DNA from 3 places in the Lysinibacillus sp. FSL K6-1151 genome. Region 2 is predicted to be linked to each of the others. Evidence: a T-box and tRNA genes for the amino acid it is inferred to sense, from the RefSeq annotation. Region 2 holds a T-box; the other regions hold tRNA genes.

Region 1 (7,640 bases), 1.5 Mb from region 2:
CCTGTAACGAGCTATCTAACAGTACCTCCCCTTGATGCACATTTTGAAACAATCTGGACTCGGTAGATGTAACAAAGGCAACACTCTGCTGTTTATCGTCTTGATCATTTAAAAAGCCCATTTGAATCGAAAAAGCTACTGCTTCTTTCTCTTTCCCCATGACTTCCTGTTGAAGGTCGCTATCAATTCTCGAAAGATTAAACGCCCCCTCTGCATCTTCAGCCATGTAAATTTGCCCATTCGGTAAATCTTTAATTAAAGCTGCATTATCCTGCGATAGACCATTTGCCAAACCCGAAATAATAAACGTTAAAAAACTAACTAGGAAGATAATGGAGCCTAAGATTAAAAACCGTACTTTATTCTTCTTTATCTCTTTCCACGCAAGATTCATTACTAACCCCTCCATTTCTTTGATTACTCATAGCTTAAAATGTTTACATGAACAGAGCATGAACTAATCATTAAAAATGAACGGGAAAATAAAAAACCGATCTATAAAGGAAGTTTTTATCCTATAGAACGGTTTAAAATATTTTTAATTTAAAAAAATTCATATAATCCATTTTTAAAGTAATTGTATTCATTTTGGTCTATTAACTTAACGCCGTACCCTTCATAGAATATCTGTTCGTCTTGTTCTGTTTCAAATACATGTGGTTTAGGGCGTACCGCCAGAGCAACATCATATCGTGGATCACCTAATGCTCCAGTACTCCAATCGATAACTCCTGAAATTTTTCTATTCTGTACAAGAACATTGTCAATTGTGAAATCACCGTGTATAAATGTTTGCTGAATGATTTTTGGTTTTTTCCTTTTCAATTTATCTAATAATTTTGGAGTGCCATCTACTTTAAAATTTTTCAAATTACACTCAGCTTGTCCCAACATATCGTCTATCCATGGTGTGTTTTTTACTAACTCTTGTGGACATCGGGTTGAATGAATGGCAGAAAGGATCTTTCCAAAATTAAATATTATTTCATGTCTGTTTTCCTCTTTAATCTCATTTTCTAGTGCACTTCTAACGGTGTCGCCTTCTAAATATGCCATTAAAGCCCATGACTGATTTTCTAATGGTTGTTCAATAAAATAATGCAACGTTGGAACTGGTAATGTAGATTTTGATAAATGTTTAAGGACAGTTGCTTCTTTCGTTAACCAGGAACAAAATTGTGTTCCTTTTGTTCTTTTTAAAACGAATATTCCTCTTTTAGAATTAAGAATTCCTACATCCGATGTATGTCCTTGTCTTGGAAAATAAATATGGATAACTCCTCCAACATACTCAACTATGTCTTTAGGTATTTCATTTCGTTGTATGGGATGCAAAATTTTCACCACCAATGCTACTTATTTTAATCAGCCTTTCCTATTCCTTTAGTTTGATAAAGAACAGGATCTATATTACTCCACACATAAATTAATAAGTCTAAGTCTTTATTTCCTATATTAATCTTTTCCGTTTTTTCTAATCTAGCACCCAATCTCTCATAAAAACGCTTCGACTGATTATCCTCTAAAACCTCAACAAATATTTTTTCATAGCCTAATGCTTTCAACTTAGTAAACAATTTATTGACTAGTTTACTGCCTATTCCTTGACCCTGAAATTGATCTAAAATGTAGATGGATGTTAAATCCCCAGACCCTTCAATTTCATTTTCAGCTCTCTTACCACCATCAGTAAATCCAATAATTTCCCCATTATTGTTTTCTGCAACAAAGACATAATGATCAACTTTAGAGATGTTCCTTACCCATAATTCTGTTCTTTGCTCATAAGACAATTTTTCTAAATACTCGGTAGGAAGAATATTTTTATAAGTATTCTTCCAACTATCTACATGAACTTTTGCTATGCCTTTAGCATCCGACAATTTTGCTTCCCTTATAATCATGTTCCACACCTACCTTCGTATTTACTGTTTATTCAATATGTATGTATTTATATCCTCTTTTGGCATAAGAAATTTTAATCATTCACGCGAGGTTTAAAATGCAATATTATTATTGATGACAAATAAAAAAACGCTTCTTACACTAAGTAAGAAACGTTTCTATAGACAGTTTTAACATACTGTCTAGGATACCGGTGGTCGGGGTCGAACCGACACTCCAAAGGAACACGATTTTGAGTCGTGCGCGTCTGCCAATTCCGCCACACCGGCATAATGGAGATAAAAAAAATCGGATACACCGATTAGAGTTAAAATATGGAGGCGGCAACCGGATTTGAACCGGTGATAAAGGTGTTGCAGACCTGTGCCTTACCACTTGGCTATGCCGCCATCGAAGTTGGAGCGGAAGACGAGGTTCGAACTCGCGACCCCCACCTTGGCAAGGTGGTGTTCTACCACTGAACTACTTCCGCAAAAATGGCTGGGGTACCTGGATTCGAACCAGGGCATGACGGAATCAAAATCCGTTGCCTTACCGCTTGGCTATACCCCAAAAGATAATTATATAAATGGGGCGACTGATGGGAATCGAACCCACGAGTGCCGGAACCACAATCCGGTGCGTTAACCACTTCGCCACAATCGCCATTATATTATGATTTGATTTTTATTAATTTTACTTTAAATGGGGCGACTGATGGGAATCGAACCCACGAATGCCGGAACCACAATCCGGTGCGTTAACCACTTCGCCACAATCGCCATAAAATTAATTGGCAGGGGCAGTAGGAATCGAACCCACACCAAAGGTTTTGGAGACCTCTATTCTACCGTTGAACTATGCCCCTATAATAATAAAACTGGTGGAGGGGGACGGATTCGAACCGCCGAACCCTAAGGAGCGGATTTACAGTCCGCCGCGTTTAGCCACTTCGCTACCCCTCCGGGAATACATGGTGCCGGCGATAGGAGTCGAACCCACGACCTACTGATTACAAGTCAGTTGCTCTACCAACTGAGCTACACCGGCAAAAAAAATGATGGGTCAGGACGGAATCGAACCGCCGACACTTAGAGCTTCAATCTAATGCTCTACCAACTGAGCTACTGACCCTTGTTATTAAAAAAAATGGCGGTCCCGACCGGGATCGAACCGGCGATCTCCTGCGTGACAGGCAGGCATGTTAACCGCTACACCACGGGACCATTTGGTTGCGGGGGCCGGATTTGAACCAACGACCTTCGGGTTATGAGCCCGACGAGCTACCACTGCTCCACCCCGCGATAATCATATACTATTGTAAAAATAATGGTGGAGGATGACGGGCTCGAACCGCCGACCCTCTGCTTGTAAGGCAGATGCTCTCCCAGCTGAGCTAATCCTCCATCTGGGTATTTAAATGGTGACCCCTACGGGATTCGAACCCGTGTTACCGCCGTGAAAGGGCGGTGTCTTAACCACTTGACCAAGGGGCCAACTTTTGGAATAAATCAAAGTGCTGGCGGAGAGTAAGGGATTTGAACCCTTGAGACAGTGTTAACCGCCTACACGATTTCCAATCGTGCTCCTTCGGCCACTCGGACAACTCTCCAAGAATGGCTCCGAAGGCAGGACTCGAACCTGCGACAACCTGATTAACAGTCAGGTGCTACTACCAACTGAGCTACTTCGGAATAATTTTAGTATATAGCCTAGCGACGTCCTACTCTCACAGGGGGAAGCCCCCAACTACCATCGGCGCTAAAGAGCTTAACTTCCGTGTTCGGTATGGGAACGGGTGTGACCTCTTTGCCATCATCACTAGACTATTTGAAAGACAATACTTATTATAACATATTTTATCAAAATTACAAGTATATTATAATATTTTTTATTCTTTCAAAACTGGATAAACGTACATTGAATGGTTCAAACATTTTGGTTAAGTCCTCGATCGATTAGTATTCGTCAGCTCCATGTGTCACCACACTTCCACCTCGAACCTATCTACCTCATCGTCTTTGAGGGATCTTACTTACTTGCGTAATGGGAAATCTCATCTTGAGGGGGGCTTCATGCTTAGATGCTTTCAGCACTTATCCCGTCCACACATAGCTACCCAGCGATGCCTTTGGCAAGACAACTGGTACACCAGCGGTGTGTCCATCCCGGTCCTCTCGTACTAAGGACAGCTCCTCTCAAATTTCCTACGCCCACGACGGATAGGGACCGAACTGTCTCACGACGTTCTGAACCCAGCTCGCGTACCGCTTTAATGGGCGAACAGCCCAACCCTTGGGACCGACTACAGCCCCAGGATGCGATGAGCCGACATCGAGGTGCCAAACCTCCCCGTCGATGTGGACTCTTGGGGGAGATAAGCCTGTTATCCCCGGGGTAGCTTTTATCCGTTGAGCGATGGCCCTTCCATGCGGAACCACCGGATCACTAAGCCCGTCTTTCGACCCTGCTCGACTTGTAGGTCTCGCAGTCAAGCTCCCTTGTGCCTTTACACTCTACGAATGATTTCCAACCATTCTGAGGGAACCTTTGGGCGCCTCCGTTACCTTTTAGGAGGCGACCGCCCCAGTCAAACTGTCCGCCTGACACTGTCTCCTGCCCCGCTAAGGGGCATGGGTTAGAATTTCAATACAACCAGGGTAGTATCCCACCGACGCCTCCTTCGAAGCTGGCGCTCCGAGATCTCTGGCTCCTACCTATCCTGTACAAGTTGTACCAAAATTCAATATCAGGCTACAGTAAAGCTCCACGGGGTCTTTCCGTCCTGTCGCGGGTAACCTGCATCTTCACAGGTACTATAATTTCACCGAGTCTCTCGTTGAGACAGTGCCCAGATCGTTACGCCTTTCGTGCGGGTCGGAACTTACCCGACAAGGAATTTCGCTACCTTAGGACCGTTATAGTTACGGCCGCCGTTTACTGGGGCTTCAATTCGCAGCTTCGCTTGCGCTAACCACTCCTCTTAACCTTCCAGCACCGGGCAGGCGTCAGCCCCTATACGTCACCTTACGGTTTTGCAGAGACCTGTGTTTTTGCTAAACAGTCGCCTGGGCCTATTCACTGCGGCTCTCATGCGCTTGCACGCTCAAGAGCACCCCTTCTCCCGAAGTTACGGGGTCATTTTGCCGAGTTCCTTAACGAGAGTTCTCTCGCACACCTTAGGATTCTCTCCTCGACTACCTGTGTCGGTTTGCGGTACGGGCACCTCTCACCTCGATAGAGGCTTTTCTTGGCAGTGTGAAATCAGGAACTTCGTCCATACGGACTCGCCATCACAGCTCAACGTTACAGTGTGCGGATTTGCCTACACACACGCCTTACTGCTTGGACGCGCATAACCAACAGCGCGCTTACCCTATCCTACTGCGTCCCCCCATTTCTCAAACGGTGAGGAGGTGGTACAGGAATATCAACCTGTTGTCCATCGCCTACGCCTATCGGCCTCGGCTTAGGTCCCGACTAACCCTGAGCGGACGAGCCTTCCTCAGGAAACCTTAGTCATACGGTGGACGGGATTCTCACCCGTCTTTCGCTACTCATACCGGCATTCTCACTTCTAAGCGCTCCACCAGTCCTTCCGGTCTGACTTCAACGCACTTAGAACGCTCTCCTACCACTGACATCGTAGATGTCAATCCACAGCTTCGGTGAATCGTTTAGCCCCGATACATTTTCGGCGCAGCGTCACTCGACCAGTGAGCTATTACGCACTCTTTAAATGATGGCTGCTTCTAAGCCAACATCCTGGTTGTCTGTGCAACGCCACATCCTTTTCCACTTAACGATTACTTTGGGACCTTAGCTGGTGGTCTGGGCTGTTTCCCTTTTGACTACGGATCTTATCACTCGCAGTCTGACTCCCGTGTATAAATATCTGGCATTCGGAGTTTGTCTGAATTCGGTAAACCGGGATGGCCCCCTAGTCCAAACAGTGCTCTACCTCCAGTATTCTCATCACGAGGCTAGCCCTAAAGCTATTTCGGAGAGAACCAGCTATCTCCAAGTTCGATTGGAATTTCTCCGCTACCCACACCTCATCCCCGCACTTTTCAACGTGCGTGGGTTCGGGCCTCCAGTAAGTGTTACCTTACCTTCACCCTGGACATGGGTAGATCACCTGGTTTCGGGTCTACGACCACGTACTATTTCGCCCTATTCAGACTCGCTTTCGCTGCGGCTCCGCCTTCTAAAGCTTAACCTCGCACGTAATCGTAACTCGCCGGTTCATTCTACAAAAGGCACGCTATCACCCATTAACGGGCTCTAACTACTTGTAGGCACACGGTTTCAGGATCTCTTTCACTCCCCTTCCGGGGTGCTTTTCACCTTTCCCTCACGGTACTGGTTCACTATCGGTCACTAGGTAGTATTTAGCCTTGGGAGATGGTCCTCCCGGATTCCGACGGAATTTCACGTGTTCCGCCGTACTCAGGATCCACTCAGGAGAGAACGAACTTTCGACTACAGGGCTTTTACCTGCTCTGGCGGACCTTTCCAAGTCGCTTCATCTAACTCGCTCTTTTGTAACTCCGTATTGAGTGTCCTACAACCCCAAGAGGCAAGCCTCTTGGTTTGGGCTCTTCCCGTTTCGCTCGCCGCTACTCAGGGAATCGATTTTTCTTTCTCTTCCTCCAGGTACTTAGATGTTTCAGTTCCCTGGGTCTGCCTTCAAGACGCTATGTATTCACGTCAAGATACTACGCGATTAAACGTAGTGGGTTCCCCCATTCGGAAATCTCCGGATCAAAGCTCACTTACAGCTCCCCGAAGCATATCGGTGTTAGTGCCGTCCTTCTTCGGCTCCTAGTGCCAAGGCATTCGCCGTGCGCCCTTAATAACTTAACCTAACGGCTTTCAATACACATCACATTTCGTTGTCAGCTTCACTCGTTCAATCAGTCATGTACTCAAGTACGCTCCTTCATTCACTCGATTGCTTCCTAGAACTGCTCGTGTCTTGAAACCTTCTAATGTTATTAAGCCTATAAAAAAACTTAAAAAATAAATGTGTTTGTTACAATTTCAATGTCGTTTTATCCAATTTTCAAAGAACAAAGCTACTGCCTGCTTCTACATCTCGCAGCTTTGCGACGAAAGCGTAGCGACAGGAGCACATAATTAGAAGTAATTCATTCAAGAAGAATGAACCTTCAAAACTGAACGCAAAACGTAATCTTACAAACCCTAGGTTTGTATTCCGAAATAATCCTTAGAAAGGAGGTGATCCAGCCGCACCTTCCGATACGGCTACCTTGTTACGACTTCACCCCAATCATCTATCCCACCTTCGGCGGCTGGCTCCAAAAGGTTACCTCACCGACTTCGGGTGTTACAAACTCTCGTGGTGTGACGGGCGGTGTGTACAAGGCCCGGGAACGTATTCACCGCGGCATGCTGATCCGCGATTACTAGCGATTCCGGCTTCATGTAGGCGAGTTGCAGCCTACAATCCGAACTGAGAACGACTTTATCGGATTAGCTCCCTCTCGCGAGTTGGCAACCGTTTGTATCGTCCATTGTAGCACGTGTGTAGCCCAGGTCATAAGGGGCATGATGATTTGACGTCATCCCCACCTTCCTCCGGTTTGTCACCGGCAGTCACCTTAGAGTGCCCAACTAAATGATGGCAACTAAGATCAAGGGTTGCGCTCGTTGCGGGACTTAACCCAACATCTCACGACACGAGCTGACGACAACCATGCACCACCTGTCACCGTTGCCCCCGAAGGGGAAAC
Region 2 (7,640 bases):
TTGGAATGATTGCTCCAATAATAAAGATTAGAATGGAGAATACAACGGAAACGATTGCCCCTGTTTTAAAATCGAATGGTACACCAAGTACAGAGCTGACTACGTAGTTTAACATAGAAACTAGTAGGAATGACCATATGAACGTTACGATATATTGCATTAATTTCACCTCAACCGAACTTTTTTCATTATAAGGTTTTACTCATATTCATTATCATATCATAACATAAATCGAAAAAAAAAGAACCTTTTATGTGAAACATGGCGAATTTGTCACAACAAATACAAGGATCTGGATTTTATATTCAACGGCCTATCGTAGCATTTGATTTGCAGAAGGTATGCTGATGTTTAATGATAGGAAGTTAGTGTGTGCTTTGTAATGAAGAGGAGTCAGGGAATTAGTCTCGATTAGGGTTTTTGTTCGTAACGAGTGCAGAAGTGCTCTAATTATAGTAGGAACTTGGCTCAGAGCTAGTAGATAGTGCTCCTAAGTAAGACACTCCGTTCATAAAAAGGTGGACAGTACTATGACGTAGAAGTTCACCCGCTCAAAAACGACGATAATGCCAAAACTCTCACCTAACCTAATAAAGAGTCAGCCCTCACCAAAAATAAAATCTCCGCCACGTCCAAAACACATTAATTTTAAATCACCTTGCGTCCTTCCTTTCGTATGCGTTATAATTATGACCAGTTACTAATAATTGATAGTAAGAAAGCTGAGGGGTTGCTATATGAACGCTGGTATTATAGGAATTGGCAAATATGTTCCTGAGAAGGTCGTTACAAATTTTGATTTGGAAAAAATAATGGATACTTCAGATGAATGGATTCGAACTCGAACAGGCATTGAAGAACGTCATTTTGCGGCAGAGGATCAGGAAACTTCAGATTTAGCAGTAGCAGCTGCTAAAGAAGCTATTGCAAAAGCGGGTATTACGCCAGAGGAAATTGGTTTAATACTTGTAGCAACTGTCACACAGGATCAAACTTTTCCAAGTGTAGCATGTATGGTTCAAGAACAAATCGGAGCAGTGAATGCGGCGGCGATGGATCAAGCAGCGGCATGTGCAGGATTTATATATAGCTTAGTGACAGCGAAGCACTTTGTAGAGGCAAATACTTATAAATATGTCTTAGTAGTAGGTGTAGAAAAACTGTCGAAAGTCATCGATTGGAAGGATCGTAATACAGCTGTTTTATTCGGTGATGGTGCTAGTGCAGCTATTGTTGGGCCAGTATCTGAAGGCAGAGGTATTGTATCATTTGAACTTGGTGCTGATGGTACAGGCGGTAAAAACCTTTATTTAACACAGCAAGACACAATTACAATGAATGGTCGTGAAGTGTTTAAGTTTGCTGTACGTCAAATGGGTGAATCGGCTGTTAATGTGTTAGAGAAAGCAGGATTAACAAAAGAAGACGTAGATTTTTTAGTGCCGCATCAGGCAAATATACGAATTATGGAATCTGCTCGTGAGCGATTAGAGCTACCACCTGAAAAAATGTCAAAAACGATTCATAAATATGGAAATACTTCAGCAGCATCTATTGGTATTTCCTTGGTAGATGAGCTCGAAGCAGGTAAGATTAAAGAGGATGACTTATTAGTCCTCGTTGGTTTTGGTGGCGGCTTAACATGGGGTGCCGTAGCCATGAGATGGGGAAAATAAGAAGGAAAAATGCTTGAGGGGAGTAAGACAATGAGTAAACGACGAGTAGTAATTACAGGAATTGGCGCAGTTACACCACTAGGAAATAGCATCGAAGAAACATGGGCTAACATCAAGGCTGGTAAATCTGGCATTGGTGAGCTGACACGATTGAATAAAGAACTTTTTGCAGCAAAAATCGCAGCAGAAGTGAAGGATTTCGATATTGAAAAATATATTGATCGTAAAGAAGCACGTAAAATGGATCGTTTTACGCACTACGCGTTAGCCGCTTCCATTATGGCAATGGAAGATGCACAATTAACAATTGATGAAGAGTTAGCTCCACGTGCAGGTGTATGGATTGGCTCTGGTATCGGCGGTATGGAAACTTATGAACAACAATTTTTAACATTCCAAGAGCGTGGCGCAAGACGTGTCAGCCCATTCTTCATTCCAATGATGATTCCTGATATGGCTTCAGGGCAAGTATCTATTCACGTTGGTGCAAAAGGTATTAACTCATGTTCTGTAACGGCGTGTGCTTCGGGAACAAACTCCATTGGCGATGCCTTTAAAGTAATTGAACGTGGGGATGCAGATGTGATGATTTCAGGTGGTGCTGAATCACCAATCGTTACAATGGCTGTGGCAGGCTTCTGTGCAAATACAGCTTTATCATTAAATCCAGACCCACAAGCCGCATGCCGTCCATTTGATAAAAACCGCGATGGTTTTATTATCGGAGAAGGCGCTGGTATCGTTATTCTAGAAGAGTATGAACATGCAAAAGCTCGTGGCGCTAAAATCTATGCTGAAGTTTTAGGTTATGGTGCAACAGGTGATGCGCATCACATTACGGCTCCAGCTCCAGAGGGTGAGGGGGCAGCACGTGCAATGACGCAAGCATTGACAGATGGTGGAGTTGATCCATCACAAGTTGATTATATTAATGCACATGGTACTAGCACACCTTACAATGATTTATTTGAAACACAAGCTGTTAAAACTGCTTTTGGTGATCATGCGTATAAACTTGCTATGAGCTCCACAAAGTCTATGACGGGTCACTTATTAGGAGCAGCTGGTGGTGTGGAAGCGATTTTCACAGCATTAGCCTTAAAAGAAGGCATTTTACCTCCAACAATTAATTTAGTAGATCCAGATCCAGAATGTGATTTAGATTATGTTCCAAACGAAGCGAGAGAAGCAAACATTCAATATGCGATGAGTAATTCTCTTGGTTTTGGTGGTCACAATGCCAGTCTTCTATTCAAAAAATATGAAGCATAATATATAAACTTAAAAAACGTCAGCCAAATTTAAACGGCTGACGTCTTTTTTTATAGTTTTGTGAATAAATGATAAGTAAGAAGAAATAGAAAGGATGCCTCTACTGTGTTTCGTCTCTTTTTATTTTTAGTAAGCTATGGCTTAATGATCCTCTCTGTAGGGAATCTCATATTGTATTTAAATTATCGAACATTAGGTTATTCCTGGAAGGTTGTTTTCAAATTTATTTTTCAAACAACAGAATTTTATATGGCGGTAGGAGCCTGCATTATCATTTGTGCTGTTGTGCTTGATTTAGGCTTTGATCGCTCCACAGACAAGCCATAAATTAGCGACGTGTGCGGCCGAGACCCATTGCATCTTCCATGCGTTTTAATGTAGCACTGGCAATCGCATTCGCCTTTTCAGCACCTTCATCTAAGATGACATCTAATTCAGAGGATTCTACTAAATGATAGAATTTTTCTTGAATTGGTGTTAGATGTTCGATAACAGCTGTTGCAACACCTTGCTTGAATCCACCATAACCAATTCCCTCATATTTTTTGACTAAATCTTCAATGGCTATACCAGAAATAGCCGATTCGATTGTCAATAAATTCGAGACACCTGGTTTATTTTCTACATCAAATGCAACAATACCATCAGAATCCGTAACCGCTGATTTAATTTTTTTCTCAATGTCCTTTGCCGTATCTAGCAAACGGATTGTCGCTTTCGTATTAGGATCAGATTTACTCATTTTCTTTGTTGGCTCTTGTAAGGATTTAATACGAGCGCCTGCTTTTGGTAATTGAATTTCTGGAATTGTTAAAACGTCACCAAAGCGTTTATTAAAACGTTCTGCAAGGTCACGAGTTAGCTCGATATGCTGCTTCTGATCATCGCCGACAGGGACAATGTTTGTGTTGTAAAGTAGAATGTCTGCAGCCATTAACGGTGGATATGTTAAAAGAGCAGCAGAAACGCTTTCTTTACCATGTGATTTATCTTTAAATTGTGTCATACGTTCTAGCTCCCCGATAGACGCAACACATTGTAACATCCATCCTGCCTGAGCATGCGCTGGCACCTCTGATTGAATGAATAACGTAGATTTTTTAGGGTTGATGCCAGTAGCAATATAGGTAGCTGCCAGCTTACGAATGCTTTCACGTAATTCTTTAGGATCTTGGGCAACCGTGATCGCATGCTGATCAACGATACAATAAATAGCATTTCCTTCGTCTTGTAGTGCAGGGAATTGCTTGAATGCTCCTAAATAGTTCCCTAAAGTAACGATTCCTGTAGGCTGTACGCCTGAAAAAATAGTTGTCATTAAAAGTTCCTCCTCGAATTCAAATTCCGTGACGGTTGTCAGTGGCGTTTTGCTCACTTTTCCACCTCACGATAAAGACAAAAAAACATCATGCGTCCTCATTAGATTTTTTCTAATGAAGGGACGAATGATGTTTTGAATCCGCGGTACCACCCAGCTTGCCTAAAAGGCCACTCAGCTTCGTAACGTGAAGGGACGAGCTCTGCTAATAGCTTCTAATAGCGTTCACAAAGCTAACTCGGAAGTCCATTCTATATGCCTCCACGATCTGTTTGCAGCAACCACAGACTCTCTAAACGTGAAATGAACATATGTACTACTCTTCGTCAGCGTTTTTCTCAATTTAAATTATTCAAATTGATTTGATTGCAAAGAATTATATTATAAAGATTCCATTGTGTAAAGTCAGACTTTTGACGGTGGTTTTTTTCGAGAAAAAATTATATGCTTTTTTTGTTGTGTAATTTTGTTATAAATATAAAATTTTTTATTAAAATTGTGTTTAGGTGTACACGTCAAATTGACAATTTTCTCGTTTAATCTTTTTAAATGAGAACAACTAAGATACATGCTTGGATGTTTAAAATGCACTGAAAGTGGGAATGTTAGTAGTAGCACATAAGATAGAAGGAAATACGCTTTATTAAAAGCTGTATAAAGAGACAGAATAATTTGTGACGGGTTCAGTCTTTTTTTATTGGAACTATATTCAAATACAGCTGAGTGCTGTATAATGGTACTGTGTATTTTACTTTACATTAATTCTAATTTAACACTTTGGTTCTGGTTTATAGATAATGATTACAAAATGAAAGGATGTGTCAGAATGATCGTAACCCTATTTACATCACCAAGTTGTACCTCTTGTCGTAAAGCGAAAGCTTGGTTAGAGGAGCACGAAATTCCATATACAGAACGTAATATATTTTCTGAGCCACTAAGTATTAGTGAAATTAAAAAAATTTTACGTATGACAGAAGACGGGACAGATGAAATCATTTCTACTCGTTCAAAAATATTTCAAAAATTAAATGTGGATGTTGAAAGTTTACCACTACAACGTTTATATGAATTAATTCAGGAGTATCCTGGTTTATTACGCCGACCAATTATTTTGGACGAAAAACGTCTACAAGTCGGCTATAATGAAGATGAAATTCGTCGCTTCCTACCTCGAAAAGTTCGAGCATATCAGCTTCAAGAAGCGCAACGAATGGTGAATTAAACCTACTCATTTTGAATAATATATATTGTAGATGTTACAAATGTGGAATGCATGTTGTGACATCTATTTTTTTATGTTTTACTTATGTAAAACCTTCTATATGAAGTATAATAATTGATAGGGAAAAGTCATATATTTCCGTAAAAGTATGTTAAACTTGATTTAAGTTAAATAGTTTACTACAATTTCAATAATTCAAATATCTTCTGTGAAACGGTGTATATCCTTTTCATTTTATGACAGAACAGCATACAATAGAGTTAGAGACAACTGTGAACAAAAAAAATCATGTTTGCGGTTCCTCGATGGTTTTACTGAGTGTGGTCAAAGGTTGAAAAACAAATGCAGTATGAAGGTTAAAAACAAAGAATAAAAGCATACTAATGAAACAAAACTGTTTTTCAGCATATGACAGTGAAGGGAGATGAGGTCTAGTGGACATCGAACGTGTAAATGAAAATACACTCAAGCTCTTTATTACGTATAATGATATAGAGGATCGCGGCTATAGTCGTGAAGAAATTTGGTACAATCGAGCAAAGGGTGAGCAACTTTTTTGGGATATGATTGATGAAGTAAACACGGAGGATTACTTTGATGTAGAGGGTCCGATTTGGATTCACATCAATGCATCTGAAGTAGGCTTAGAAATCATTGTCACACGTGCACATATTTTAAAAGACGGTGAAACATTAGATGGTCATTCGAGTTTTGATGAACACAAAGAAATGTTTGCACCATTCGATGAAGTTGGAGAGGATCTTCTTAGCCAGCTAACTCAACTTGGTGACATGGATGAGTCAGAGTTATTTATGGATACAGACATTTATGTTTATAAATTTAAAGATATTGATGAGTTAATCCCTGTCGCAAAACGAATGACAGACGAATTAGTGGATTCCTCATTATTCAAATATGAAGATTGGTACTATTTAGTTGTTGATTTCGGGAACGCAGATGAGGATTTAAATCGTCATGATCGAAATGCGGTCATCAAGGAATTTTTAACACCATCCAATTTAACCATTCACCGTCTAGAGGAGTACGGTGAAAAGATTATGGAATTTAATTGCTTTGAAACAGTTCGAAAATACTTTGCATAAGCATTAAAATACCTCATTTTTTAGACTGTAGTAAAACTCGTAAATTTATTGAGTTTTGCTACAGTCCTTTTTTTGCATTCATATTTAAGCTATCATCGGTTAATTGACCAGCGTTGTACAGGCCTCTCTGCTCATGCTGTGAAATCTGCTGAATGAAGATATATGAGACGGCATTTTTTAAATTTCAAGAAATAATTGCTTAATTTTTGTGAGGGCAAACCAACTCCATTATAGTTGACTAAAAAGGAGTTGATTAAATGCTGGTAGCTTATAACAACAAACAGCAGCTATTTCTCCCATATCAATATACGAGGAAAGCTTTACAACGATATAGGCGACAAATGAAATTTTTTTGTCCTCAATGTCTAGAACCAGTTCAATTGAAAGTAGGTCAACATAATATTCCCCATTTTTCACACTTCGCCAAAAAGCATTGTCCACAATTGTTCGCTGAAGGTGAATCTAAACTTCATCTCCAAGGTAAAATGCAATTATTTGAATGGCTCACAAAGCATGGATATCAAGTGGAGCTAGAGCCATTTTTAAAGCAGCTTGCTCAACGCCCGGATTTGCTCATTACAATAAATGATCGTCACTATGCAATTGAATTTCAATGTAGCACAATCTCCCATGAAAAATGGCAACAACGTACAGCTGGCTACGAAAAAAACGATATACAAGTAATTTGGCTTTTTCAAACGCCTCAAAGTAAAGATGCAATCAACGGCATCAGCAAAATTACCATTTCCCCATTGTTGCAAAAAGCGTTTATGACAACTACATCAGGTGTACCTTATTTAATGACGTATAACGCTAGGACGGCCCATTTTACTTATTGGACGAATCTTCTTCATGTACATGGGCATACTTTCATAGGTAAAGTTCAGACAATACCAGTCAATCAACAACACTTTCCTTTTTATATACCGAAGCAAATTACTCAAGAAGAATTTCAACAGTATTGGCAACTTTATAAACAAGCATGTAGGCAATTTGTATCTGCGCGTCTTTTATATAGTAAAAAGGGGGCGCAAGATTTATTTTTA
Region 3 (7,640 bases), 480 kb from region 2:
CAAGGAGCGCTGTCCATTGCACTTGTACTAGTGGTCGTAACGATTTTAATTTGGATACCTCAATTGAAATCAAATAAACCTGAGCCAGCCACTACCTCTAAAATGACGAGTACACCCTTATGGAAGTCACCTGTTACTTGGGCTGTCACAGGTGCAATGGGATTACAGTCTTTATTATTTTATACGACTGCTGCTTGGATTCCCGAAATCTACATCGCCCAGGGATTGGCTCCTGACAAAGCTGGTTGGATGTTTTCTATCATGCAATTTTCACAAGTACCAATGGCATTGGCTGTGCCTATCATTGCAAGTAAAATGGCTTCTCAAAGACCTCTTGTAGTGATGTTTACATTCTTCTATTTAATAGGCTTTACTGGAGTTGTCATGGAGTGGACAAGTCTTGGGGTACTGTGGATGATTCTTTTAGGTTTAGCAGGAGGTTCTTCATTTGCCTTAGCGATGATGTTCTTTACACTTCGTACACGCACGGCATTTGAGGCAGCAGATTTATCAGGCTTTGCACAATCATTAGGTTATTTATTTGCCGCCATTGGCCCTATTCTTTTTGGCTACTTACATGATTTATTTGGTGGCTGGAATATTGCTGGTTGGCTCTTTGTAGCTGTGGCGACCATTCTTTTCTTTTGCTCAATGAGAGCTTCTAAAGACGAATATGTCCATTAAAATAAAGCAGATGGGATAACTGCTCATATTTCCCATCTGCTTTACTTCTATATAGGTATAGACGTTTTATTTGTCCAATTGCTGTAGTAAGGTTAGCAGTTCAGTAAGACGGTCTGCTGTTTCTTTGTTGTGAGCTATAACTGCTGCAAAAATAGGAACAGCCTCTTGTAAGAGTATATAACTAAAATAATAATAGCTTACAAAAGCTTTCTGCTCATAACCCTTTGGCGTTTCCTCCTCCCATTCCAGCTCATCATTCTCTTCGTGATCCATCCATAAATATTTGACATCTAACAGCTCCTGCATAGTTTGAACTGAATATGATGGGTCTAGATAATCTTCAGAAATTGCATGTGCCACAGCTAAATAAAGCTCTACTTCTTGTACAGAGACATCCCCCGTATTTTTGCTAGCAAGCTTTTTTAGAAGGACAAGCAAAGCCCATGGTGTGACCTGCCATAGTGTACCTTGATGCTCCACTAACTCAGCTAGCTCTGTATATTGCTCCTGTTCAATCAGCTGAGGGATAGCCGTTCCTCTTCCATAAGGTGTCGTCAATTGTAACCACGGGATACTCGGAATTTGCTCATTCAACATAGCGTTTCGTCCTCTCCACAATCAGTTAATAGCATGGTTTTTGATAAAAATAATTGGGTGTATGATAAATATTGACATAAGGTTTATGGAAAATATGAGTCGTTGCGGGCGAAAGTGGTGGGATTAGCCATGTCCAGTTGCCTGTAACGTCTCGTCCTGCTGATTCCTCTGCTTCTTCAAACAATTTAAACTGCTGAGCAGCTGTATGATGATCGACAATGCTCACGCCTTGTTCTTTAAAAGAATGAAGGACAGCAATATTAAGTTCCACTAATGCACGATCACGCCAAAGTGAAGCTTGCTTGGTTGTATCAAGATTAAAAACCTCCGCAATAGCTGGTAGCATATTATAACGGTCATGATCTGCTAAATTACGTGCACCGATTTCTGTCCCCATATACCAGCCATTAAAGGGTGCGGCTTGAAAATCAATGCCTGCCATTTGAAAACGCATACTTGAAATAATGGGTACAGCATACCATTTCATTCCTAATTTCTCTACATCCACTGACTCTGGATGACGAATTGGCACCTCTAAAATATATTCTACAGGAATTGTAAACAGCTGCGGAGCTCGCTCATCTACTTGTATAACAAGAGGTAACACATCGAATGGTGTCCTCTCACTTTTCCAACCTAACGATTCACATACTTTAGTAAAAACAATAGAATGTGCATCACCAATAACGCCAGCTTCCGTTTCATAGCCTGCATAACGAATTAGCTGATGATTCCATATACGCACTCTGTTCGAAGCAAATACTGTTATTGTTGGACGGATTTTTCCACTATTTGTTGCATAATCGATATGCTCCAGTAGTTTTTGAAAAATATCCTGTTCATCTAAAACGGCACGTGCATCTACTACATGCAATGATTGCCAAAACAGACGACCAATACATTTGTTACTATTACGCCACGCCACCCGTGCACCAAAAGCTAGCTCCTCTGTTGTTGGGTCGTACTCACCTGCATTCTTAATCTGTTGTAATCTATTCGCTAACCAACGTTCTGATTCATCTTGTTCTGTCTGATATAAACTTAAAAATTGCTGGATCTCCTGTATATTCATTTCGATTCCTCCACTTATCCTCATATTAGAGGAACAAAACGACAAGCACCACGAAAATAGCTATAAAAAAACATACATATTGCATATATGAAATAGTTTGTTCAAATTTATAATGAATCGAATCATGATTAGAAGATATTGTGAATGAAGAAGGAAAAGAGGTGGGCGACATCTTATAGAAAGGAGAAACAAAATATTAGTCATGTAAAAAAGCTACTGAACCATTGATAGCGGATTCGTAGCTTTCACTCTTTACTAATGTATCATTTATTGATAAAAGAAAAAGCATGTAACACAATATTTGTGCTACATGCTTGATGACCCGTACGGGATTCGAACCCGTGTTACCGCCGTGAAAGGGCGGTGTCTTAACCACTTGACCAACGGGCCGTGGCTCCGAAGGCAGGACTCGAACCTGCGACAACCTGATTAACAGTCAGGTGCTACTACCAACTGAGCTACTTCGGAATAATGATGGGCCTAAATGGACTCGAACCATCGACCTCACGCTTATCAGGCGTGCGCTCTAACCAGCTGAGCTATAGGCCCATTTTGGAGCGGGTGATGAGAATCGAACTCACGACATCAGCTTGGAAGGCTGAGGTTTTACCATTAAACTACACCCGCAAATAATGGTGGGTCAGGACGGAATCGAACCGCCGACACTTAGAGCTTCAATCTAATGCTCTACCAACTGAGCTACTGACCCAAAATGGAGGAGGTAGAGGGATTCGAACCCCCGCGCGGTGTTACCCGCCTGTCGGTTTTCAAGACCGATCCCTTCAGCCAGACTTGGGTATACCTCCAAAAATATTGAACTGGTGGAGCCTAGCGGGATCGAACCGCTGACCTCCTGCGTGCAAGGCAGGCGCTCTCCCAGCTGAGCTAAGGCCCCATTTATCATAAAAAATGGTCGGAATGACAGGATTCGAACCTACGACCCCTTGGTCCCAAACCAAGTGCTCTACCAAGCTGAGCTACATTCCGAAAACATAAATTTATTGGCGCGCCCGACAGGAGTCGAACCCATAACCTTCTGATCCGTAGTCAGACGCTCTATCCAATTGAGCTACGGGCGCAATATTCATTAAAAAACGATGAGCCATGAAGGACTCGAACCTTCGACCCTCTGATTAAAAGTCAGATGCTCTACCAACTGAGCTAATGGCTCGTAAAAAAGAAAAATGGCTGGGGTACTAGGATTCGAACCTAGGCATGACGGAATCAAAATCCGTTGCCTTACCGCTTGGCTATACCCCAATTTGAAAATGGGGCGACTGATGGGAATCGAACCCACGAATGTCGGAACCACAATCCGATGCGTTAACCACTTCGCCACAATCGCCACTATATAAATTATAACAGCTGTATATGAACGAGTACCTCAATACCTGGCAGGGGCAGTAGGAATCGAACCCACACCAAAGGTTTTGGAGACCTCTATTCTACCGTTGAACTATGCCCCTAAAATGGTGGAGGGGGACGGATTCGAACCGCCGAACCCTAAGGAGCGGATTTACAGTCCGCCGCGTTTAGCCACTTCGCTACCCCTCCAAGGGAATGGTGCCGGCGATAGGAGTCGAACCCACGACCTACTGATTACAAGTCAGTTGCTCTACCAACTGAGCTACACCGGCAAAAAAAAATGGCGGTCCCGACCGGGATCGAACCGGCGATCTCCTGCGTGACAGGCAGGCATGTTAACCGCTACACCACGGGACCATTTGGTTGCGGGGGCTGGATTTGAACCAACGACCTTCGGGTTATGAGCCCGACGAGCTACCACTGCTCCACCCCGCGATAATACTATACTGTTTTAAAAATAATGGTGGAGGATGACGGGCTCGAACCGCCGACCCTCTGCTTGTAAGGCAGATGCTCTCCCAGCTGAGCTAATCCTCCACGAAAAATAAGCGAAGCGATGTCCTACTCTCACAGGGGGAAGCCCCCAACTACCATCGGCGCTAAAGAGCTTAACTTCCGTGTTCGGTATGGGAACGGGTGTGGCCTCTTTGCCATCATCACTTCACTTATTCAGTTGAAAGAGTTGTTCTTTCAAAACTGGATAAACGGTTCATTGAATGTTTCAAACGTTTTGGTTAAGTCCTCGATCGATTAGTATTCGTCAGCTCCATGTGTCACCACACTTCCACCTCGAACCTATCTACCTCATCGTCTTTGAGGGATCTTACTTACTTGCGTAATGGGAAATCTCATCTTGAGGGGGGCTTCATGCTTAGATGCTTTCAGCACTTATCCCGTCCACACATAGCTACCCAGCGATGCCTTTGGCAAGACAACTGGTACACCAGCGGTGTGTCCATCCCGGTCCTCTCGTACTAAGGACAGCTCCTCTCAAATTTCCTACGCCCACGACGGATAGGGACCGAACTGTCTCACGACGTTCTGAACCCAGCTCGCGTACCGCTTTAATGGGCGAACAGCCCAACCCTTGGGACCGACTACAGCCCCAGGATGCGATGAGCCGACATCGAGGTGCCAAACCTCCCCGTCGATGTGGACTCTTGGGGGAGATAAGCCTGTTATCCCCGGGGTAGCTTTTATCCGTTGAGCGATGGCCCTTCCATGCGGAACCACCGGATCACTAAGCCCGTCTTTCGACCCTGCTCGACTTGTAGGTCTCGCAGTCAAGCTCCCTTGTGCCTTTACACTCTACGAATGATTTCCAACCATTCTGAGGGAACCTTTGGGCGCCTCCGTTACCTTTTAGGAGGCGACCGCCCCAGTCAAACTGTCCGCCTGACACTGTCTCCTGCCCCGCTAAGGGGCATGGGTTAGAATTTCAATACAACCAGGGTAGTATCCCACCGACGCCTCCTTCGAAGCTGGCGCTCCGAGATCTCTGGCTCCTACCTATCCTGTACAAGTTGTACCAAAATTCAATATCAGGCTACAGTAAAGCTCCACGGGGTCTTTCCGTCCTGTCGCGGGTAACCTGCATCTTCACAGGTACTATAATTTCACCGAGTCTCTCGTTGAGACAGTGCCCAGATCGTTACGCCTTTCGTGCGGGTCGGAACTTACCCGACAAGGAATTTCGCTACCTTAGGACCGTTATAGTTACGGCCGCCGTTTACTGGGGCTTCAATTCGCAGCTTCGCTTGCGCTAACCACTCCTCTTAACCTTCCAGCACCGGGCAGGCGTCAGCCCCTATACGTCACCTTACGGTTTTGCAGAGACCTGTGTTTTTGCTAAACAGTCGCCTGGGCCTATTCACTGCGGCTCTCATGCGCTTGCACGCTCAAGAGCACCCCTTCTCCCGAAGTTACGGGGTCATTTTGCCGAGTTCCTTAACGAGAGTTCTCTCGCACACCTTAGGATTCTCTCCTCGACTACCTGTGTCGGTTTGCGGTACGGGCACCTCTCACCTCGATAGAGGCTTTTCTTGGCAGTGTGAAATCAGGAACTTCGTCCATACGGACTCGCCATCACAGCTCAACGTTACAGTGTGCGGATTTGCCTACACACACGCCTTACTGCTTGGACGCGCATAACCAACAGCGCGCTTACCCTATCCTACTGCGTCCCCCCATTTCTCAAACGGTGAGGAGGTGGTACAGGAATATCAACCTGTTGTCCATCGCCTACGCCTATCGGCCTCGGCTTAGGTCCCGACTAACCCTGAGCGGACGAGCCTTCCTCAGGAAACCTTAGTCATACGGTGGACGGGATTCTCACCCGTCTTTCGCTACTCATACCGGCATTCTCACTTCTAAGCGCTCCACCAGTCCTTCCGGTCTGACTTCAACGCACTTAGAACGCTCTCCTACCACTGACATCGTAGATGTCAATCCACAGCTTCGGTGAATCGTTTAGCCCCGATACATTTTCGGCGCAGCGTCACTCGACCAGTGAGCTATTACGCACTCTTTAAATGATGGCTGCTTCTAAGCCAACATCCTGGTTGTCTGTGCAACGCCACATCCTTTTCCACTTAACGATTACTTTGGGACCTTAGCTGGTGGTCTGGGCTGTTTCCCTTTTGACTACGGATCTTATCACTCGCAGTCTGACTCCCGTGTATAAATATCTGGCATTCGGAGTTTGTCTGAATTCGGTAAACCGGGATGGCCCCCTAGTCCAAACAGTGCTCTACCTCCAGTATTCTCATCACGAGGCTAGCCCTAAAGCTATTTCGGAGAGAACCAGCTATCTCCAAGTTCGATTGGAATTTCTCCGCTACCCACACCTCATCCCCGCACTTTTCAACGTGCGTGGGTTCGGGCCTCCAGTAAGTGTTACCTTACCTTCACCCTGGACATGGGTAGATCACCTGGTTTCGGGTCTACGACCACGTACTATTTCGCCCTATTCAGACTCGCTTTCGCTGCGGCTCCGCCTTCTAAAGCTTAACCTCGCACGTAATCGTAACTCGCCGGTTCATTCTACAAAAGGCACGCTATCACCCATTAACGGGCTCTAACTACTTGTAGGCACACGGTTTCAGGATCTCTTTCACTCCCCTTCCGGGGTGCTTTTCACCTTTCCCTCACGGTACTGGTTCACTATCGGTCACTAGGTAGTATTTAGCCTTGGGAGATGGTCCTCCCGGATTCCGACGGAATTTCACGTGTTCCGCCGTACTCAGGATCCACTCAGGAGAGAACGAACTTTCGACTACAGGGCTTTTACCTGCTCTGGCGGACCTTTCCAAGTCGCTTCATCTAACTCGCTCTTTTGTAACTCCGTATTGAGTGTCCTACAACCCCAAGAGGCAAGCCTCTTGGTTTGGGCTCTTCCCGTTTCGCTCGCCGCTACTCAGGGAATCGATTTTTCTTTCTCTTCCTCCAGGTACTTAGATGTTTCAGTTCCCTGGGTCTGCCTTCAAGACGCTATGTATTCACGTCAAGATACTACGCGATTAAACGTAGTGGGTTCCCCCATTCGGAAATCTCCGGATCAAAGCTCACTTACAGCTCCCCGAAGCATATCGGTGTTAGTGCCGTCCTTCTTCGGCTCCTAGTGCCAAGGCATTCGCCGTGCGCCCTTAATAACTTAACCTAACGGCTTTCAATACACATCACATTTCGTTGTCAGCTTCACTCGTTCAATCAGTCACGTACTCAAGTACGCTCCTTCATTCACTCGATTGCTTCCTAGAACTGCTCGTGTCTTGAAACCCTCTTAATGTTATTAAGCCTATAAAAAAACTTAAAAAATAAATGTGTTTGTTACAATTTCAATGTCGTTTTATCCAGTTTTCAAAGAACAAGTTTTGAAGCTTTTCATTCAAGAAGAATGAACCTTCAAAACTGAACGCAAAAC

The links. The T-box of region 2 lies ahead of trpS (tryptophan--tRNA ligase). A T-box ahead of a tRNA ligase gene usually reads a tRNA of that ligase, here a tRNA-Trp.
Region 1: it has a tRNA-Trp gene. The T-box ahead of trpS (tryptophan--tRNA ligase) is inferred to sense a tRNA for this amino acid. The anticodon was not compared.
Region 3: it has a tRNA-Trp gene. The T-box ahead of trpS (tryptophan--tRNA ligase) is inferred to sense a tRNA for this amino acid. The anticodon was not compared.

Annotation. Positions count from the first base shown of each region.
Region 1 is NZ_CP152040.1:3,894,778-3,902,417, forward strand. It holds gene MHI04_RS18795 (ABC transporter permease) at 1-394, opposite strand, end outside; gene MHI04_RS18800 (phosphotransferase) at 544-1,335, opposite strand; gene MHI04_RS18805 (GNAT family N-acetyltransferase) at 1,362-1,904, opposite strand; tRNA gene MHI04_RS18810 (tRNA-Leu) at 2,094-2,174, opposite strand; tRNA gene MHI04_RS18815 (tRNA-Cys) at 2,221-2,294, opposite strand; tRNA gene MHI04_RS18820 (tRNA-Gly) at 2,303-2,377, opposite strand; tRNA gene MHI04_RS18825 (tRNA-Gln) at 2,383-2,457, opposite strand; tRNA gene MHI04_RS18830 (tRNA-His) at 2,475-2,550, opposite strand; tRNA gene MHI04_RS18835 (tRNA-His) at 2,591-2,666, opposite strand; tRNA gene MHI04_RS18840 (tRNA-Trp) at 2,679-2,752, opposite strand; tRNA gene MHI04_RS18845 (tRNA-Tyr) at 2,766-2,849, opposite strand; tRNA gene MHI04_RS18850 (tRNA-Thr) at 2,859-2,934, opposite strand; tRNA gene MHI04_RS18855 (tRNA-Phe) at 2,946-3,018, opposite strand; tRNA gene MHI04_RS18860 (tRNA-Asp) at 3,035-3,110, opposite strand; tRNA gene MHI04_RS18865 (tRNA-Met) at 3,114-3,188, opposite strand; tRNA gene MHI04_RS18870 (tRNA-Val) at 3,215-3,290, opposite strand; tRNA gene MHI04_RS18875 (tRNA-Glu) at 3,306-3,380, opposite strand; tRNA gene MHI04_RS18880 (tRNA-Ser) at 3,405-3,496, opposite strand; tRNA gene MHI04_RS18885 (tRNA-Asn) at 3,502-3,578, opposite strand; rRNA gene rrf (5S ribosomal RNA) at 3,595-3,710, opposite strand; rRNA gene MHI04_RS18895 (23S ribosomal RNA) at 3,823-6,750, opposite strand; rRNA gene MHI04_RS18900 (16S ribosomal RNA) at 7,119-7,640, opposite strand, start outside.
Region 2 is NZ_CP152040.1:751,385-759,024, forward strand. It holds gene MHI04_RS03450 (YjzD family protein) at 1-160, opposite strand, end outside; gene MHI04_RS03455 (beta-ketoacyl-ACP synthase III) at 738-1,676, shown strand; gene fabF (beta-ketoacyl-ACP synthase II) at 1,707-2,948, shown strand; gene MHI04_RS03465 (hypothetical protein) at 3,054-3,275, shown strand; gene trpS (tryptophan--tRNA ligase) at 3,277-4,266, opposite strand; T-box leader at 4,383-4,605, opposite strand; gene spxA (transcriptional regulator SpxA) at 5,096-5,491, shown strand; gene mecA (adaptor protein MecA) at 5,926-6,594, shown strand; gene MHI04_RS03485 (competence protein CoiA family protein) at 6,852-7,640, shown strand, end outside.
Region 3 is NZ_CP152040.1:266,456-274,095, reverse strand. It holds gene MHI04_RS01305 (MFS transporter) at 1-684, shown strand, start outside; gene MHI04_RS01300 (hypothetical protein) at 751-1,281, opposite strand; gene MHI04_RS01295 (nitric oxide synthase oxygenase) at 1,307-2,353, opposite strand; tRNA gene MHI04_RS01290 (tRNA-Glu) at 2,672-2,743, opposite strand; tRNA gene MHI04_RS01285 (tRNA-Asn) at 2,745-2,821, opposite strand; tRNA gene MHI04_RS01280 (tRNA-Ile) at 2,829-2,902, opposite strand; tRNA gene MHI04_RS01275 (tRNA-Gly) at 2,907-2,980, opposite strand; tRNA gene MHI04_RS01270 (tRNA-Phe) at 2,987-3,062, opposite strand; tRNA gene MHI04_RS01265 (tRNA-Ser) at 3,067-3,159, opposite strand; tRNA gene MHI04_RS01260 (tRNA-Ala) at 3,173-3,248, opposite strand; tRNA gene MHI04_RS01255 (tRNA-Pro) at 3,264-3,340, opposite strand; tRNA gene MHI04_RS01250 (tRNA-Arg) at 3,356-3,432, opposite strand; tRNA gene MHI04_RS01245 (tRNA-Lys) at 3,452-3,524, opposite strand; tRNA gene MHI04_RS01240 (tRNA-Gln) at 3,539-3,613, opposite strand; tRNA gene MHI04_RS01235 (tRNA-His) at 3,623-3,698, opposite strand; tRNA gene MHI04_RS01230 (tRNA-Trp) at 3,746-3,819, opposite strand; tRNA gene MHI04_RS01225 (tRNA-Tyr) at 3,824-3,907, opposite strand; tRNA gene MHI04_RS01220 (tRNA-Thr) at 3,915-3,990, opposite strand; tRNA gene MHI04_RS01215 (tRNA-Asp) at 4,000-4,075, opposite strand; tRNA gene MHI04_RS01210 (tRNA-Met) at 4,079-4,153, opposite strand; tRNA gene MHI04_RS01205 (tRNA-Val) at 4,180-4,255, opposite strand; rRNA gene rrf (5S ribosomal RNA) at 4,267-4,382, opposite strand; rRNA gene MHI04_RS01195 (23S ribosomal RNA) at 4,449-7,376, opposite strand.